One region of the Solibacillus sp. FSL K6-1554 genome, then DNA from elsewhere that is predicted to be linked to it. Evidence: riboswitches for the same ligand, from Rfam matches in the RefSeq annotation. Region 1 holds a riboswitch; the other holds the start of a gene.
What was found. A riboswitch is a leader RNA that binds a small molecule or an ion and turns the genes downstream of it on or off. The one in region 1 is predicted to bind glycine.
Positions count from the first base shown of each region.

Region 2: it holds a riboswitch for glycine, as region 1 does, so the genes downstream of both, MHB58_RS08175 (amino acid permease) here and gcvT (glycine cleavage system aminomethyltransferase GcvT) in region 1, are expected to answer to the same signal.

Region 1 covers NZ_JBBOSS010000001.1:2,486,275-2,495,279, reverse strand. The annotation lists gene comGF (competence type IV pilus minor pilin ComGF) at 1-75, shown strand, start outside; gene MHB58_RS12400 (shikimate kinase) at 385-897, shown strand; glycine riboswitch at 1,024-1,116, shown strand; glycine riboswitch at 1,120-1,228, shown strand; gene gcvT (glycine cleavage system aminomethyltransferase GcvT) at 1,393-2,496, shown strand; gene gcvPA (aminomethyl-transferring glycine dehydrogenase subunit GcvPA) at 2,556-3,902, shown strand; gene gcvPB (aminomethyl-transferring glycine dehydrogenase subunit GcvPB) at 3,895-5,376, shown strand; gene MHB58_RS12380 (rhodanese-like domain-containing protein) at 5,549-5,932, opposite strand; gene MHB58_RS12375 (lipoate--protein ligase family protein) at 6,086-6,865, shown strand; partial or broken gene MHB58_RS12370 (vitamin B12-dependent ribonucleotide reductase) at 7,129-9,005, shown strand, end outside.
Region 2 covers NZ_JBBOSS010000001.1:1,686,222-1,695,226, reverse strand. The annotation lists gene MHB58_RS08205 (GntR family transcriptional regulator) at 1-249, opposite strand, end outside; gene MHB58_RS08200 (ABC transporter permease) at 513-1,451, opposite strand; gene MHB58_RS08195 (ABC transporter ATP-binding protein) at 1,438-2,343, opposite strand; gene MHB58_RS08190 (GNAT family N-acetyltransferase) at 2,542-3,093, opposite strand; gene MHB58_RS08185 (helix-turn-helix domain-containing protein) at 3,308-4,579, shown strand; gene MHB58_RS08180 (MFS transporter) at 4,591-5,799, shown strand; gene MHB58_RS08175 (amino acid permease) at 6,011-7,348, opposite strand; glycine riboswitch at 7,609-7,687, opposite strand; gene MHB58_RS08170 (dehydrogenase) at 8,010-8,534, opposite strand; gene aspA (aspartate ammonia-lyase) at 8,747-9,005, shown strand, end outside.

The DNA of each region.
Region 1 (9,005 bases):
GTGAATATGAGGGTAGTGATGAAAAATGGAACAAAGCGAGAAAGAGATCTCGTATTGCCATTGCCTCCAGAATGAGAAGGGTGCATTATTTTTACTGGCTGTATTTTTATTGTTCATCGTTTCTGGTGCTGCTGTTTTCTATACAAATGCATATTTTGCGCAAATAAAAGTATATAATTCATTGGAATCTATTTACGTTCGTGCTACGATAAATATACTAAATTTACCTTAAAGTTCGACTTCTTTTTGCAAAGTCGAAAAAATGTCACATCATGCGGTTTTGTTTGATACAAAAATATTTGTGTTAAAACGCAAAATGGAAACGAAAGAATAGGTAGAGGTGTAATTGATAAAGTAGTCCGTAATTAGAAGAAGGTGAACAGCATGCGTAAAATTTATTTAGTAGGATTTATGGGTTGCGGAAAAAGTGCGATTGGTAGACGTTTAAGTTTTTTCTTGAAAATGCCGTATTACGATATGGATCACGAAATTGTACGTCAGCAGGGTATGACAATTCCTGAAATTTTTGAGAAATACGGCGAAGCACACTTCCGAAAAATCGAGACGGAATTTTTAAAGAATTTTCGTGATGAAGCATGCATTATCGCTACAGGCGGTGGGGTAGCCGTCAATGAAGAAAACAGGAGAATTATGCGCCAGACAGGGCTCGTATTTTTTCTTGATGCTAAATTTGAAGATATTTATATGCGGATTCGGAATGATAAAAACCGTCCTATTGTTCAATCGTCATCGGAACAAGAATTGGAAAATCTGTATCACCAACGCAGAAGGAGTTATCGACTAGCTGGCCATATACAAGTACTCACAGCCGGAAGAACATTAAGACAAATTGTCGAGTATATCGGGTTTCAAGTAAAACGTCTTAAAGGCGAATGATTTTTCGATAATTAAACTTAATGTTCGTATTTTGAATAAAAATAAAAAAAGATTGCGTTTGCATTATATTCAATGTTAGGATATTGCTAAGAAGAGCAATAACATGAAGTAAATAATCTAACGCGGATGATGATACGGGGAGAGAACGTGATGTCACGTCGCCGAAGGAGCAAATAGCTAAGCTATGAATCTCTCAGGCAAAAAGACTCGTATTGGACGCAACTCTGGAGAGTGCTGTAATAGCTATTGTTACAAACAGCCACCAAAGGGGAAAGCCTAAATTGTGATAGAGGATCAAATTCAGGTGTAACTTTCAGGTGCCAGGACAGAGAATCTCGCTAAAGGGGATTCGTCTGTCTTTTTTTTGTGGATAAATCGGCTTTTAATATTCTGATGATTCTAATAAAAAGATAGATTTACACTTTTGATAGGTGTAATGTTGCTTTCCCCTTTGCATTGCAAAACGAACATACATAATTAAAGGAGGAAATGAACATGACAAATGAATTAAAGCGCACACCACTTTTTGACGAATATGCAAAGTATGGTGGAAAAACAGTTGATTTTGGCGGCTGGGAGTTACCAGTACAATTTTCTTCGATCAAAGAGGAGCATGATGCGGTACGTAACCGCGCAGGACTTTTTGATGTATCCCATATGGGGGAAATTATTGTAGAAGGCCCGGATGCACTTGTTTATTTACAAAAGATGCTTTCCAATGATATTTCGAAAATTGCAATTGGCGGCGCGCAATATAGTGCACTTTGCTATGAAGATGGCGGTGTTGTGGACGATTTACTGACATACCGTTTGGAAGATAATCGCTATTTACTATGTGTCAATGCAGCGAATATTGAAAAGGACTTCGAATGGTTACAGCAGCATGTCGAAGGGGATGTCAAAGTGGCGAATTTGTCAGATGACTACGCTCAAATCGCTTTGCAAGGACCTTTATCACAGGAAGTTCTGCAAACATTAACAGCAACAGACTTAACGGCAATCAAATATTTTAAATTCCAGGACAATGTAGAAGTAGGCGGACATTCGGTTCTTGTCTCGCGCTCAGGTTATACGGGAGAAGACGGATTTGAAATTTACGGAGCTCCAGCAGCGATTGTTGACTTGTGGAACAAAATTTTGGAAGCAGGAAAAGACCAAGGTGTAGTAGCAGCCGGTTTAGGCGCTCGTGATACACTTCGCTTTGAAGCTTGCCTGCCATTATATGGCCAAGAGATTTCAAAAGAAATTTCACCACTTGAAGCAGGGATTGGCTTTGCCGTGAAATTGGCGAAAGATCCGCTCTTTATCGGTCAGCAAGCATTAATTGACCAAAAAGAAAATGGCCTAACACGTAAATCTGTAGGTATCGAAATGATTGATAAAGGTATTCCCCGTCATGGCTATAAAGTATTTAAAGATGGTGAAGAGATTGGTTTTGTAACTACAGGAACTCAGTCACCAATGACAAAGCGCAATATCGGTTTAGCTTTAATTGACGCAAAATTCACGGAAGTTGGAACTGAATTAGAAATCGAAGTACGAAAAAATAGAGCAAAAGCAGTTGTAGTAGAAACACCATTTTACAAGCGTGCAAAATAAAGTGAAACTTCAATCTACCCGTTAATTGCGGGATAAAACTTTTGAAAAGAGGGTTAACAATGAAACATCGTTATTTACCAATGACGGAACAAGATAAACAAGAAATGTTAGACCGTATCGGGGTTGCGACAATTGATGAACTTTTCGAGGATATTCCTGAAAAAGTTCGCTTCCAAGGAAGCTACAATATTAAACCTGCAAAGTCTGAAGCTGCTTTAATGAAAGAACTGGCACAACTTGCTTCAAAAAATAAAGATACAGCAAGTAATGTCTCATTTTTAGGTGCAGGAGTCTACAATCACTATAAACCGGTAATTGTCGATCACGTTATTTCACGTTCAGAGTTTTATACAGCCTACACACCTTATCAGCCGGAAATTTCTCAAGGTGAACTTCAAGCTATTTTTGAATTCCAAACGATGATTGCGGAACTGACAGGTATGGATATTGCAAACTCTTCTATGTACGATGGCGGTACGGCATTGGCAGAAGCAGGTATGCTTGCTGCAGGCCATACACGTCGCGGTAAATTACTCGTTTCAGGAACTGTCCATCCAGAATATCACGATGTTGTGAAAATGTATGCAACAGGACAATCAATTGAAGTTGTTACTATTCCTGCAAAAGACGGTGTGACAGACATCGAAGCATTAAAAGGCTTAATCGATGATCAAACAGCCGGTGTTATTGTTCAATATCCAAACTTCTTTGGTCAAATTGAAAACTTACAGCCGCTTGCAGACATTACACACGATGCAAAAGGATTGTTTATCGTATCTGCTAACCCGTTAGCTCTTGGCGTATTAACACCTCCAGGAAAATTAGGTGCCGATATTACAGTTGGGGATGCACAAGTATTCGGAATTGCTGAAGCGTTCGGTGGTCCACACTGTGGCTATTTCGCGGTAACGAATAAATTAATGCGTAAAGTACCTGGCCGTCTTGTTGGGGAAACAGTAGACCAAGAGGGTCGCCGTGGTTATGTATTAACATTACAAGCGCGTGAGCAGCACATCCGTCGCGACAAAGCGACATCTAATATTTGTTCTAACCAGGCATTACTTGCACTTGCTTCTTCAGTAGCAATGACAGCTCTTGGCAAACAAGGTATGCAGGAAATGGCAAAACAAAATATCGTGAAGACACGCTTTGCTAAAAATGCCTTTGAAGCAGCTGGTTTTGAAGTTGTTTATCAAGGCGCACACTTCAACGAAATCGTCGTTAAGACAAATCATAATGTGACAGAGCTAAACAAAGCATTAATCGAAAAAGGCATTATCGGCGGTTTTGACTTAGGTCGTGTTTATCCTGAATTAGAAAATCATGCACTCATTGCTGTTACGGAAATCCGTACAAAAGAAGAAATCGAGCAATTAGTTGCAGAAATGGGGGCTTACAATGCATAACGAAAACCAATCACTCATTTTCGAAATTACAAAACCAGGTCGTGTCGGCTACAACTTAGAGCCATTGGATGTTCCTGATTTTGATCTTGAAGAACTGCTTCCAAAAGAGTTAGTACGTCAAGAAGCGGCTGAATTGCCGGAAGTTGCAGAATTAGATATTATGCGTCACTATACAGCACTTTCACGCCGTAACCATGGTGTAGACTCAGGGTTCTACCCGCTTGGTTCATGTACGATGAAATACAATCCGAAAATCAATGAAACGGTTGCACGCTACGCTGGTTTTGCCAATGTTCACCCATTACAGGATGAGTCAACAGTACAAGGTGCAATGGAATTATTATATGATCTTCAAACATCCCTTCAGGAAATTACAGGTATGGATGAAGTAACATTACAGCCAGCAGCAGGCGCACATGGTGAATGGACAGCATTAATGATGATCCGTGCATTCCATGAGGCAAATGGTGAAGGTCACCGTAACAAAGTAATTGTACCGGATTCGGCTCACGGTACAAACCCGGCTTCTGCTACAGTTGCAGGCTTTGAAACAATCACAATTAAATCAGGTGATGACGGCTTAGTGGATCTTGAAGATTTACGCCGTGTTGTCGGTCCGGATACAGCAGCATTAATGCTGACAAACCCGAACACTTTAGGTTTATTTGAAGAAAACATTTTAGAAATGGCTGAAATCGTGCATGGTGTCGGCGGTAAGGTTTACTATGACGGCGCAAACTTAAACGCTGTTATGAGTAAAGCACGTCCTGGCGATATGGGCTTTGACTGTGTTCACCTAAACTTACACAAAACATTTACAGGTCCACATGGTGGCGGTGGTCCGGGTTCAGGTCCTGTAGGAGTAAAAGCGGATTTAATTCCATTCCTGCCGAAGCCGGTATTAGTGAAAAAAGAAGATGGCACGTTCCACTTCGACTATAACCGTCCACAATCAATCGGTCGTGTGAAACCATACTACGGAAACTTCGGCATTAATGTCCGTGCATATACGTATATCCGTTCAATGGGTCCAGATGGCTTAAAGGCTGTAACAGAATATGCTGTATTAAATGCAAACTATATGATGCGCCGCTTGGAAGAGCACTTTGATTTACCGTATGACCGTCACTGTAAGCACGAATTCGTGTTATCAGGCCGTCGTCAGAAAAAATTAGGTGTTCGTACATTGGATATCGCAAAACGCCTTCTTGACTTTGGCTACCATCCACCAACAGTTTACTTCCCGTTAAACGTGGAAGAGGGAATTATGATCGAGCCAACAGAAACAGAATCGAAAGAAACATTGGATGCATTCTGTGATGCAATGATTCAAATTGCTCAAGAAACAATCGATAATCCATCGATCGTTCAAGAAGCACCGCATACTACAGTAATCAGCCGTTTAGACGAAACACGTGCTGCCCGTACACCGGTGTTACGTTATACTAAAAAAGAAGAAGTCACAATTTCATAAATTGTGACAAAAAAGGTCAGAGCTGTTTTCTGGCCTTTTTTCTTTGAATAAGGTTAGACTTCTAACGTGTCAGTATATAATAGAAGAAACTATTGAAAAACAGACAATTATGAACGATACTGCCGGTGAGTGAAAATTAAAAAGCCCTCTACACTGTAGAGAACTTTTAAGATTAGTTTTTCGATTTAACTTTACCTGTCCAAGTTTTGAATCCGCCTTGTAACTGATACAGTTGGCTATAGCCTTTTTTCTTTAATGTCAGCGCTGCTCGTGCACTACGGCCAGAGTTTTGGCAGTAAAGGTATACAGGCAGGTCTGGTCGGATTTCTTTATGACGTGTATTAAGTTGCGTCATCGGAATGTTTCGTGCACCTAAAATATGTCCTGCTTCAAATTCTTTGGGTTCGCGTAAATCGATTAATTGGGCTTTACGGTACCCTTCGATAAATTGCTCCTGTGTTAAATTTGTAACGGATTTTTTTAAGCGCATAGAGTTGATTACTACGTAAGCAACGATGACTACTAAAATTATTAGTATCGTATATAAAATTGTCACTGCGATATTGCCCCTTTCTTTCTGTACTTACTATTATAAGAGATGAACTAGAGTTAGTCGAGCGAGTTTGTTAAAATGAATTGGTGGAGGCGAGAAATTGTGAAAAAACAATGGTATTTTATAAATTCGGGGCCATGCAGCCCAGCCTATAACATGGCATTAGATGAAGCGTTACTAGATTGGCATAGCCAAGGGGAAATCCCGCCGGTTATTCGTTTTTACGAGTGGAACCCTGCAACATTATCAATCGGTTATTTTCAGCAAGTACATAAAGATATTAATTTAGAAGCCGTAAAAAAGCAAAATTTAGGTTTCATTCGTCGTCCTACAGGCGGACGTGCTGTTTTACATGACCAGGAGCTTACATATTCAGTGATTGTGACAGAGAGCTACCCGAATATGCCTGAGACTGTTACAGAGGCGTACCGTGTCATTAGCGAAGGAATTTTACAAGGGTTCCGTCTATTAGGGTTGGACGCTTATTTTAGTGTGCCGGAGACGAAAGAACAGCTGGATGATTTAAAGAAACCGAAAAGCGCGGTTTGTTTTGATGCACCAAGCTGGTATGAGCTAGTAGTTGAAGGAAAAAAAGTAGCGGGCAGTGCACAAACACGTCAAAAAGGCGTAATTTTGCAGCATGGAGCCATTTTATTGGACCTGAACGAAGAGCTGCTGCTTTCAGTGTTTAATTTTGCTACAGCCGAAGCTAAAGAAAAAATGCGGAAAAAATTACCCGAGAAAGCCGTTGCGATGAATCAGTTTGTCGATACGCCATTTACAATCGAGCAATGTGTGAATGCATTTTCTAAAGGGTTTGAGATAGCTTTGGATATAGAACTGATTCCTTATGAATTAACGGAGCAGCAAACACAATATGTAGAACAATTAATGCAAAATAAATATTTAACAGATGAATGGAATTTCAAAAAATAGATTGCGAACGTGTGTTTTGATTTTTTATAAAAAAATTTTTATACCCGAAACGTTGGTATAGGTGGATTTAACAAAAACTAAAAAAAATCAACCCCTTGTTTGAAAAAAAGATTTATTGTAATCTTTTTTAAGTGTAATTATATAACCCAACATATAGAATGGTATTTAAGAAATAAGCACAATATATGGTATAAAATGTGTTTAGTTTACATTCATGAAGGGAATCTTAAAATTATTAAATCGTCCAAAGGGGGGCTTACGCGGTGGCAAGTGTTTTAGAACAATCCATCCAAGTCAATCAATTAAATCAAGATATTGAGCAATTTCCTCAAGTGCACCCGATTACACCGGATATGCAAATTACGCACAAAGGTGTATCACGTCTTGTTATGATTGACCGTTATTCTTTTAAAGATACGGAAAAGAAAACATTAAAAACGGGGGATTTTGTTGTTTTGACAGTGAAACAAGATCCGAAATTCCCGGCGCGTGGACTTGGCATTATTCATTCGATTAATCCGGAAAAGAATACCGCTCTTATTAAAATTGATGAAGATTACCGTCATGTATTGGAAGGCGAAGAACAAGAGACGGGTATTATTGAACGCTCATTGGATATTATTGAAAAGCCGCTCGAAATTTTTTATGAGCAAATTGCAAAACGTAATGCAACAGGCTTAGCTTCAGTTGAGAAAACAGAAGAAAAGCGCAAAGAATGGTTCGGAAAGTTTTATGAAGAGCTTGTGTCAATGAATTTTATCCCTGCAGGCCGTGTAATTTATGGGGCAGGTTCGGAAACAGAAGTAACTTTCTTCAACTGTTATGTAATGCCATTTGTCGCTGATTCGCGTGAAGGCATCAGTGATCACCGTAAGCAGGTAATGGAAATTATGAGTCGCGGCGGTGGAGTTGGGACGAACGGATCGACACTTCGCCCGCGCAACACATTGGCGCGCGGTGTAAACGGTAAATCAAGCGGATCTGTAAGCTGGCTTGACGATATTGCCAAGCTGACACATCTTGTTGAGCAAGGTGGGAGTCGCCGAGGTGCTCAAATGATTATGCTGGCAGATTGGCATCCGGATATTGTGGAATTTATCATTTCAAAAATGCAAAATCCACGTATTCTCCGTTACTTAATCGAGAATACAGAAGATGAATCAATTATTCGTCTAGCAAAAGAAAAATTGAAATTCAAGCCTTTAACACAGCAGGAAGATGCGATGTATCAAGGCATTGTGAACTATAAAAATATTGAAGGTTTTGGCGGATTTAACGAAGCGATTATTCGTGACGCTGAAACGAAGCTACGCGATGGCGGAACTTACTCAGTCCATAATCCGGATTTCTTAACAGGTGCAAATATTTCGGTTACATTAACGAAAGAGTTTATGGATGCTGTGGAAAACGATGAGGTCTTCGAATTACGCTTCCCGGATGTAGAAAACTACACACCTGCACAAATGCTGGATTACAACGAGAAATGGCATGAAGTCGGTGACGTTCGTGAATGGGAGAAACTTGGTTACCCAGTTCGAACGTATCGCACAATCAAAGCAAAAGAACTGTGGAATTTAATCAACGTCTGCGCAACATATGCAGCAGAACCGGGTATTTTCTTCATTGATAACGCAAACGATATGACAAACGCAAAAGCGTACGGTCAGAAAGTTGTTGCGACAAATCCGTGTGGAGAACAACCATTAGCACCATATTCCGTTTGTAACTTGGCTGCCGTTAACTTGGCGAAGTTTGCAAACAAAGAAACGAAAACAGTTGATTTTGATGCATTGCGCAAAACGGTCAAAGTTGGCGTACGTATGCAGGATAATGTTATCGATGCAACACCGTACTTCCTCGAAGAGAACAAAAAGCAGGCACTTGGTGAACGTCGAGTTGGGCTTGGTGTAATGGGCCTTGCCGATCTATTGATTTACTGTGAAAAAGAGTACGGTTCTGAAGAAGGTAATGCGCTAGTCGATGAAATCTTCAAGACAATTGCAGTTGCAGCGTATGAAGAGTCGGTTGAACTGGCTACAGAGCGCGGCAGCTTCCCATTCCTTGAAGGACAGACAGAAGTAGAAACAGCACGTTTGCGTGAAGCATTTATTAACACAGGCTTCATGAAAAAAATGCCACA
Region 2 (9,005 bases), 800 kb from region 1:
AGAATTAAGCCAGTCATGCACTGTCTTATTTTTTGTGATAAATGTTCCTTTTCCGTGGATTTTTTTCAAAACGCCTTCATGGACTAAATGCTTTACCGCCTCTCTCACGGTGGATCGACTAACAGTAAAACGCTCCATCAATTCACGTTCGCTCGGAATTTTCTCTACATACTTCCCTTCGACAATTTCAGTTTTCAATAAATCCTTCAGCTGAATATGTAACGGAATATGATTTTCAAAGTTCAACATATCCACCTCCAATGGTCCGCACATCATAACGTCCGTACCAGTTAACTTTGTAAAATTGATTATAGAGGTATTTTCCAATAATTACAATTAATTTTCAGAATTTTCTAATATATGATTTCACTATAATATTTCAAACTACCATTTCCGTAAAATGGAAAAAACAAAAATTCCCCATTTCCTAAATCTAAATTGATAAAGGAATGGGGAATTTTTTAAATTATATTTTTTCGCTATATTGTATTGTTAAAAAATTTTTTTCTGCTCTATGCCGTCACATCACGCTTCATAAAGTAACCGAACGTAATTGCCAAGAAAATAACGGCATATACAATATTGACAACTAACGAGAATGTAAACGTTAATCCTTCAATCATTGGCATACTTCCCGGTGCATAATATGATAAATCATTGGCAAACCAAATGTATTTCGCGAAATCATATTGGGCGATAAACATTGTCGCCGTTGAACCCATTAGTAAAATGAACAGCGATAAACTTACCGCTAACGTACTTGAACCAAAAATTGTACCGATCATGAACGCAAATATAATTGTCATAATTGTAGAACCGAGTGAATAAAGCGTCGTTTCAATAAAGGTATTTTTCACCGTCTCCTGCACGATTTGCCCATCAACAATCGATAATGCTATCGAACTATCTGTACCGAATAAAGCTATCCCGATAATTAATGCGACAACGATTCCAGCGGCAAAGAGTACAATACCATAAAGAATGGACGCAACAAGTTTCGAAAATAAAATTTTCCATCTTGATACAGGTCGCGTCAGCAACATTTTAATCGTACCAGTACCGAACTCAGAAGATACGATACCTGCCGCAATCACAACTGTAAAAATACCCGTCACCATGATTGTCAATGATAATGATAAGTCCATATGTTCCGTAAATGTCATGGCATTTGCTGCTGGCAAATCATTGGCGATACGGTATTCAGCCATCGCAATTTCTTCCTTGAAATATTGCTCATCTTCCGGCGTTATATCTTCCGAAGCAAGCATTTCTTTCGGATACGCCATCATTTCTTCGTTTGCTGCTATGCGCGCCTCTTTAGTACTTGAATCCACATCATAATATTTGTTCATACCAGCCACAAATACGATTAACACGATTAAAAGCCCGCACATAATCCAAGCATTTTTTTGCGACCACATTTTGATCCATTCATTTTTAACGTATTGCATCGATAGCACCTCCACCTGTCATCTCGATAAATTGATCTTCAAGACGTTTTTGAATCGGCTGGATCGTATAAAGATCGATACCGGATTCAACGAATTTACGAACAAGCGCAGGCACTTCTTCTTTTGTCAGATTCACTACATAGCCGCCGTTTTCTTTTGTTAACGGCTCTTCGAACATTGCCTGAAGCTGGTCCGGCTGTCCGACTTCAATATAATATTGTGCTGCCGCAACATGTTGCAGTTCGCGAATATCAATCAGCTCGCCATTTTGGATAATCGCAATACGATCTACCATTAACTCGATTTCCGATAAAAGGTGGCTCGATACAACGATTGCCACATTATCCTCTTCCGCAATTTTGCGTAAGTACATACGGAATTCACGGATACCGGCCGGATCCAGACCATTCGTCGGCTCATCCAAAATCAGAAACTTTGGACGATGCAGCATCGCCTGTGCCAGTCCGAGACGTTGACGCATCCCTAACGAATACGTTTTTACTTTTTCATGAATACGATTTTGCAGACCCACTTGTGCTACGACTTCATCAATACGCTGTTTTGTTACCCCTTTATGCATACGGGCAAAGTGCTGCAAGTTTTTGTACCCTGACATATATTTGTACATTTCCGGGTTTTCAACGATTACACCGATATTACTGATCGCTTCTTCATAATTTGTCGACAGCTGTTTCCCATCGATGATTACTTCTCCTTTTGAAGGATACATTAACCCCGTCATCATACGGATCGTCGTCGTTTTACCCGCCCCGTTCGGACCTAAAAAGCCCGTTATTTGACCTGGATAAAAGTCGAGATTCAAATCTTTAATAATGTGTTTGCCTTTAATCGTTTTATTCAGATTTTTAATTTCCACAATTGGCTGTGACAATTGTCCACACCTGCTTTCTGCTTTTTCTTCTATTACAAGCACTTTTTCGTGTGCCTAAATGTTTTATGTATTGGCATTAATGACTTCACATGTAATAGATTCTAATTACTATACTTGATGAGTATGGAAAAAGTTTCATTATTTATAATTTTTCCGACAAAAAACCTCATCAGTTACTTCTGATGAGGCCAAAAACAGTTATTTATATTCTCCTACCCATTCGTCTTTTAACAAACCATACACCGCATGATCGACATAATGATTGTACAGCCACTCTGCCTGACGGATTGTCCCTTCATGCATAAAGCCTAGTCGCTCCGCAATATGACGGCTTTTCGTATTGTTGACGGCTGCATGAATTTCGACTTTCCCAAGCTTATATTCATTGAAGGCGATATCAATGATGCCTTTTACAGCGCGTGTCATAATCCCTTCACCTTGGAATTCTTCATCTAAAAAATAGCCGATCTCACATTTTTTCAGAGACCAGTTAATTGTATTAATCGATACTTTCCCGACAAATTGTCCTTTATAAAAAATCGCTGTATCGAGACCTTCACGCTTTGCAAATTTTGATAAATTCATTGCGGCAAAATCGCGTGTATCTTCGACAGTTTTTGTATTATCTACCCACCCAAGCCATTCGCGTAAATAATCGCGTGAACGGTCAATGAAAGCAAAGATTTCTTCTGCATCATTTTGTGTAATCAATTTTAATTGAATTTCATTATCTACTTCGTAAAAGAACATTACTATCTCTCCAATCTAAGCTCCCATTTAAAACAATAAACCCTTTTTTATTTTCTTATCATATAGAGCTATTTCAGAATATGCAATTAAAATATCTAATCCTTTAATGATTTGTGTAAGTTTACCATTTTCACAGCGTTAATTGTGCTTTTTTTAAAGAAAATTCGCAATATTCCCGGTTTGTATTTTGGTAAACTAACTATGAGGTGTTTTTATGGAAAACAATGAACATGCTTGGGGAAAGCTATTAAAATATTATCGTCAAAAAAAGAAGCGGAAACAAGATGACGTGGCATTCGGCATCTGTACCCCTTCCTATTTAAGCCGAATTGAGAACGGACTTGTTATAGCAGAACATTCGATTTATGCGCAGCTGTTTGAAAACTTAGGCATCGATTTCAACCAGCTCGAACAACAATTGAAAAACCAAACCGCTTTTTTGGAGCAGCTATACGAAAAACTATTATTAAATGCCGAGCTAACATCCGATGAAATTAAACAATTGACCGATATCCAAAACGATGAGCAGCCTTTTGAACAGCAGCTGATGGCAAAGCTTGTATATGCACGTTTCCTGTACTCAATAAAAGAAGATGATGATGCAAGAACAATACTCAATGAAGTCGAGCCGCTCGTCAGCTGGAAAAAAGATCGGATCACGCAGCTATTCGTAGCGATTAGGGCGTTCGGCCATCTTTCTTTTCACGAATTTGAACAGTTATCCCTTAAAGAAGCGGAAAATCAATTTGCGCAATATTTATCGAATGCCCACCCGTTTGAGCTGGCTAACTACCATTATCATATCGCTTTTGCGAATCATCGAAGCTACAAGTTGCACAAAGCGCTTGAACATATTGAACTGGCACAACAATTTTTTATCCACCAGTATAAACCGTTGTTTCAGTTGAAACTTTACTCAATGAAAGGTGTAATTTTTAATGATTTGCACCGATTCCGTGAAGCTATTCAGGAGTTTGAAGCAGGACTTGAATTACTGTCAAATGTCCAGTCCATCCAAACACCGGTGCAATGGAGCTCACTGCATAACAACATAGCCTACTGTTTTGAATGCCAGGTAAATTTCCCGGAAGCGTCCAAACATTATGAACTGGCGAATCAATACGACGAAGACGTGCATTCGGCGATCAACTGGATGCGTACGTGCTTTGTACAAAAGGATTTCGATCAGCTGGAAATACTCTTTAATCGCTATGAAGAAATTCGGTTTACTGTCCCTCATCATATTTATCAGCGGAGGTTATTGCAGTATGCGGTTGATACAGCACATACGATCCGCGGATTGAAATTACTGGAGGATGAAGCTTTTACCCATTTCGATGAACAGCAGTATTATTCGCTAATTCTGTTCTATGCTCCATTATGGGGACAGTTTTATGAGCAGCTCCACGCCTATAAACAGGCAAGTCATTGCTACAGGCAGGCATTGGAAGCGAGTGAAAAAGTTCGTCAACGAATGAGCAGCTAAGGGGTGATGAGATGAAGTTACGTAAAGAATATTTCTATTTATGGTTTGGGTTTGGCGCATCAAAATTGGGCAGCTGGATTTACTTGATCGCTCTCAATTTAACGGTTTGGCATTTGACCGAATCCCCGGCTGCGGTTGCGGGTATCTATATCATTGGCCCGATTGCCCGCATTATGTGCAGTTTTTTTGCAGGCTCGATCGTAGACAGAGCCAATAAAAGAACCATCTTAATTATTTGTGATGTTTTCCGCGCAGGTCTTGTGTGTTTGATGCCGCTGCTTTCGGAAATCTGGCTTATATACAGTTTTATCTTTTTGGCAAATGTCGCCGTCTGTTTTGCCAATCCGAGCAGCACATTTATGATTACAAAACTTGTATTGCCAAATGATCGTCTTCGGTTTAATGCGATCAACAGCATGTTAGGCTCGGGAAGCTTTATGATTGGACCTGCTTTAAGCGGTGCCATTATCGCCATAAGCAGTACTGCTGCGGCAATGTGGGTGAATGGTGTCATGCTGCTGTTCAGTGCGTTCATGATGTTTTTATTGCCGAATGTTGAGCAGAAATCGGCAGGTACCGCTACTGTACTGACACCCGCTGTCATCCGTGAAGATTTTTCAATCGTCTGGACTTTCATTTCGCAACGAAAAGCGGTACTGAAGTTCTTTATTTTATATTCAACAGCTTTAATGATCTGCTATTCGCTTGATTCTCAGGAAATGTCGTTTTTGAAGGATTTTCATCAAGTAACGGATTCAGTTTACGGAATCATTGTAGGTATCACGGGAATCGGTGCCATTGTCGGCGGCTATTTGGCTGCCCGATTCGTCAATAGTCTGTCACTCGTCTCATACATTGGCATCGGGTTTACATGTACGTTACTATCCTATTTCACATTTTATTTCTCGCCTAATTTGACGATTGCGGTCGCTGCTTTCATATTGCTCGGACTGTTTATGGCATTTAGCAATGCGGGCTACGCGACCTTTTACCAGCAGACTATTCCGACCGAATTGATGGGACGGTTCGGCAGTTCGCTTGGCCTGATAGAAAGCGTAATGCAAATTACCTTAACCTTGATCATTGGATATTTGGCGGAAATCTATACAATTCAGCTGACAACTAGCCTCTTTGCCTTTATCGGCGCTGTCATCGCATGTATCGTCTATTTCCACCTGTTATACAATAAATCACTTTTTGTAAAGGAGGAGCTAACATGATTACGTATGAAACAATTTGCTACTGCTGTAAAAAACCATTTTTATTAATAGAAGGAACGGTAAAATACCGGAATTACAAACGGAATATGCAGGGGAAATTTTCCTGTGATTCATGTGACAATAAAATCTTCTCAGAAGCAAGAAGCCAATTTTTGCGGAAAATAAACTAATAGAAAAAACCGGGCTTCCTCGATGGAAACCCGGTTTACTGTTATTTTTTTCGAACCTTATAAAGAACAAACAGCAGTATAAACCATATCGGTGTTAACAGCAGAGATGTTCTCGTTGATTCGGAAATACCCATAATGACTAGTAAAAATAAGAAGAATGCCAATACTAAATAGTTGATGAATGGTGTTAATGGCGCTTTGAAAACTGAAGTTTTATGTAATTCCGGATGACGCTTTTTGTAAATGATATGCGAAATCAGAATAATGCTCCAAACCCAAATAAAACAAATTGCACTAATTGTTGTCACGATACTGAATGCATCGTCCGGCATGAAATAACTAAGCAATGCCCCAATCGAAACGACGACCGCAGAAAATATCAGACCATTTTGCGGCACCGCATTTTTGTTTAATTTACCGTATGCTTTTGGTGCTTGTTTATTATTACTTAAACTGTACAGCATACGGCTCGTTGAGAACATCCCGCTATTCCCTGCAGAAGCAGCTGATGTCAGCACAACAAAGTTAATTAAACCTGCTGCAATCGGAATACCTACCAATGCGAAAACCTGAACGAATGGTGAACTTGCAGCGCTTAATGTATCCCAAGGATTGATGGTTAAAATGACGAATAATGCCCCTACATAAAACAGCAGAATACGTACGGGAATTTTATTGATTGCAGATGGAATATTCTTTTTAGGGTTTGCCGTTTCAGCAGCAGCTACCCCTACTAATTCAACCCCAACGAATGCAAAGACAACCATCTGGAACGCCATTAAGAATCCAAATGCCCCATTCGGGAATAACCCTCCGTGCTCCCATAGGTTCGATACGGCAACTTTGCCTGTATCTGTTTCAAAACCAATGATCAACAATATAATTCCAATTGCAATCAATGCAACAATTGTGATGATTTTAATCAACGCAAACCAAAACTCCAGCTCTCCGAACAGTTTGACCGTTAATAAATTTAAAATAAGTAAAACTACTAAACATGCGATAGCCGGTACCCATTGCGGGATGTCGAACCAGTATTGCGTGTACATACCGACAGCGATTATATCCGCCATTGCCGTCATAACCCAGCAGAACCAGTATGTCCAGCCCGTAATATAGCCTGCCCAATCCCCTAAATATTCAGTGGCGAACTCGGTAAACGATGCATAGCCGCCTTTTGATAAAAGCATTTCGCCAAGTGCACGCATGACGAAAAATAGTGCGATACCAACGATTAAATATGCAAAGATAATAGAAGGTCCTGCAAGTGAGATCGCTTTACCTGACCCTAAAAACAACCCCGTTCCGATTGTTCCTCCAATCGCTATTAACTGAACGTGTCGATTTTTCAGATCGCGCTTTAATTCTTGTTGTTCCAAAACGATTCCTCCAAAGGATAAGTATTTTGTCTGTTTACACAGCGCAAAATAATAAGTACTTCATCGCGGTCCATCAAGTAATTTTTTCTGGAAAATTAAAACAGGGACTGATTATGTGCCAGTCCCTGTGTCTAAGAATAATCGATCTCGCCTCTGCGAAATCGCGTCCAGATTCCAAAAAATCTGTGACATCTATCGAGGGCTTTTCTTTTTCAAACAGTGGATGCTACATACACCAATTTTTAAGGAAAAGCGTCTCTCATTACTCTTCTGTCCTTTTGCCTGAGATTATGAACCCTTCGGCGACGCGGTATACGCGCTCTCTCCAGAAACTGCTCCCGCCAGTAGTTTTATCCACGACGATCAACGCTTGATATGTATGCAATTAGTTGCCTATAGGTCATCTGGCATCTTCCAGTTTCCTATAGCTCGCGTTCAATACTATTATTGTACGATAATCATACTATCAATTTTATGCCCGCCTTACAATGGATAATCGTAGTCAGTTATTATGTAAATAGCAATTTAACCTTATTCCCAACATAATGTTTTCATCTTGCAGAAGATTCATGACTAAAAAAATATTACACCGAAAATTCAATATTTTCAGTGTAATATTTCATATAGAGGAATTGGTAGCCCCTCGTAATTCTGTTTTCGTTTACTGCAGTTTTTCCTGTACTGTTAAATCTTCTTCGTATGTTGTTCGATTGATATCGATCAGCTTACCTTTTGTTGTGTTTGACTTTTTCATTTTGACAACATACGTATTGTCTAAAGCAATGTCTGTGCAGGCGATGTCTTTCTCGCGAATATCTTCAGGATAATTTAAAGTAATAACTAATGTATTCCCGTCTTTTTCGATTTTTTCAAGTTCTCTTCCACAGCCATCTGAATACCCTGTGACAAACAGCACTTCTTCTGTTTCAAAATCGATGGGCGGAATCGATTCAAAACCAAAAATATCGGCCCACGTCGTATAAAGCTTTTCATCCTGCACGATTGAAATACTCGTACCAACTTCAGGGGGAATCGAATCTAATTGAAACAGTAATTCATATTCAACTTGATTTTCTTCCTCAACAGGGTCGGTCGAATTGGATGAGGTTGCTTGCTCTTTCGTATTACATGCTGCAAGTAGAAAGATCAGTCCCATGACAAGCATGCAACTAAAACATTTTTTCAATGTCCATCACCTCGTTTCTTACATAATTAGTCGGATGAAAAATAAAAAAGTTTCGATTTTCCCACATTTTATCTGTTACTATTGGTTAATTTAAACTTACAAGATTATGTTAAATAAACTAATAATTCAGCAAGTAAGCTTTTATCATAAAATGGCGTATAATGTAGTTGTTTATCCAACTATTACACCATTCTCTTGGAGGGTTTGTACAAATGAGTACACGTATTGAAAAAGACTTTTTAGGCACATTAGAAATCCCAAAGGACGTTTATTACGGCGTTCAAACAACTCGTGCATTAGAAAATTTCCCGATTACTAAAATGACAATGCACCCTGAATTAATTCGTGCATTTGCCATCGTAAAGAAAAGTTCGGCACTTGCAAATGCCGCTATCGGTAAATTGGATCCGGTAATTGCCAATGCAATTGCACAAGCATCCGATGACATTATTTCAGGACTATTACATGACC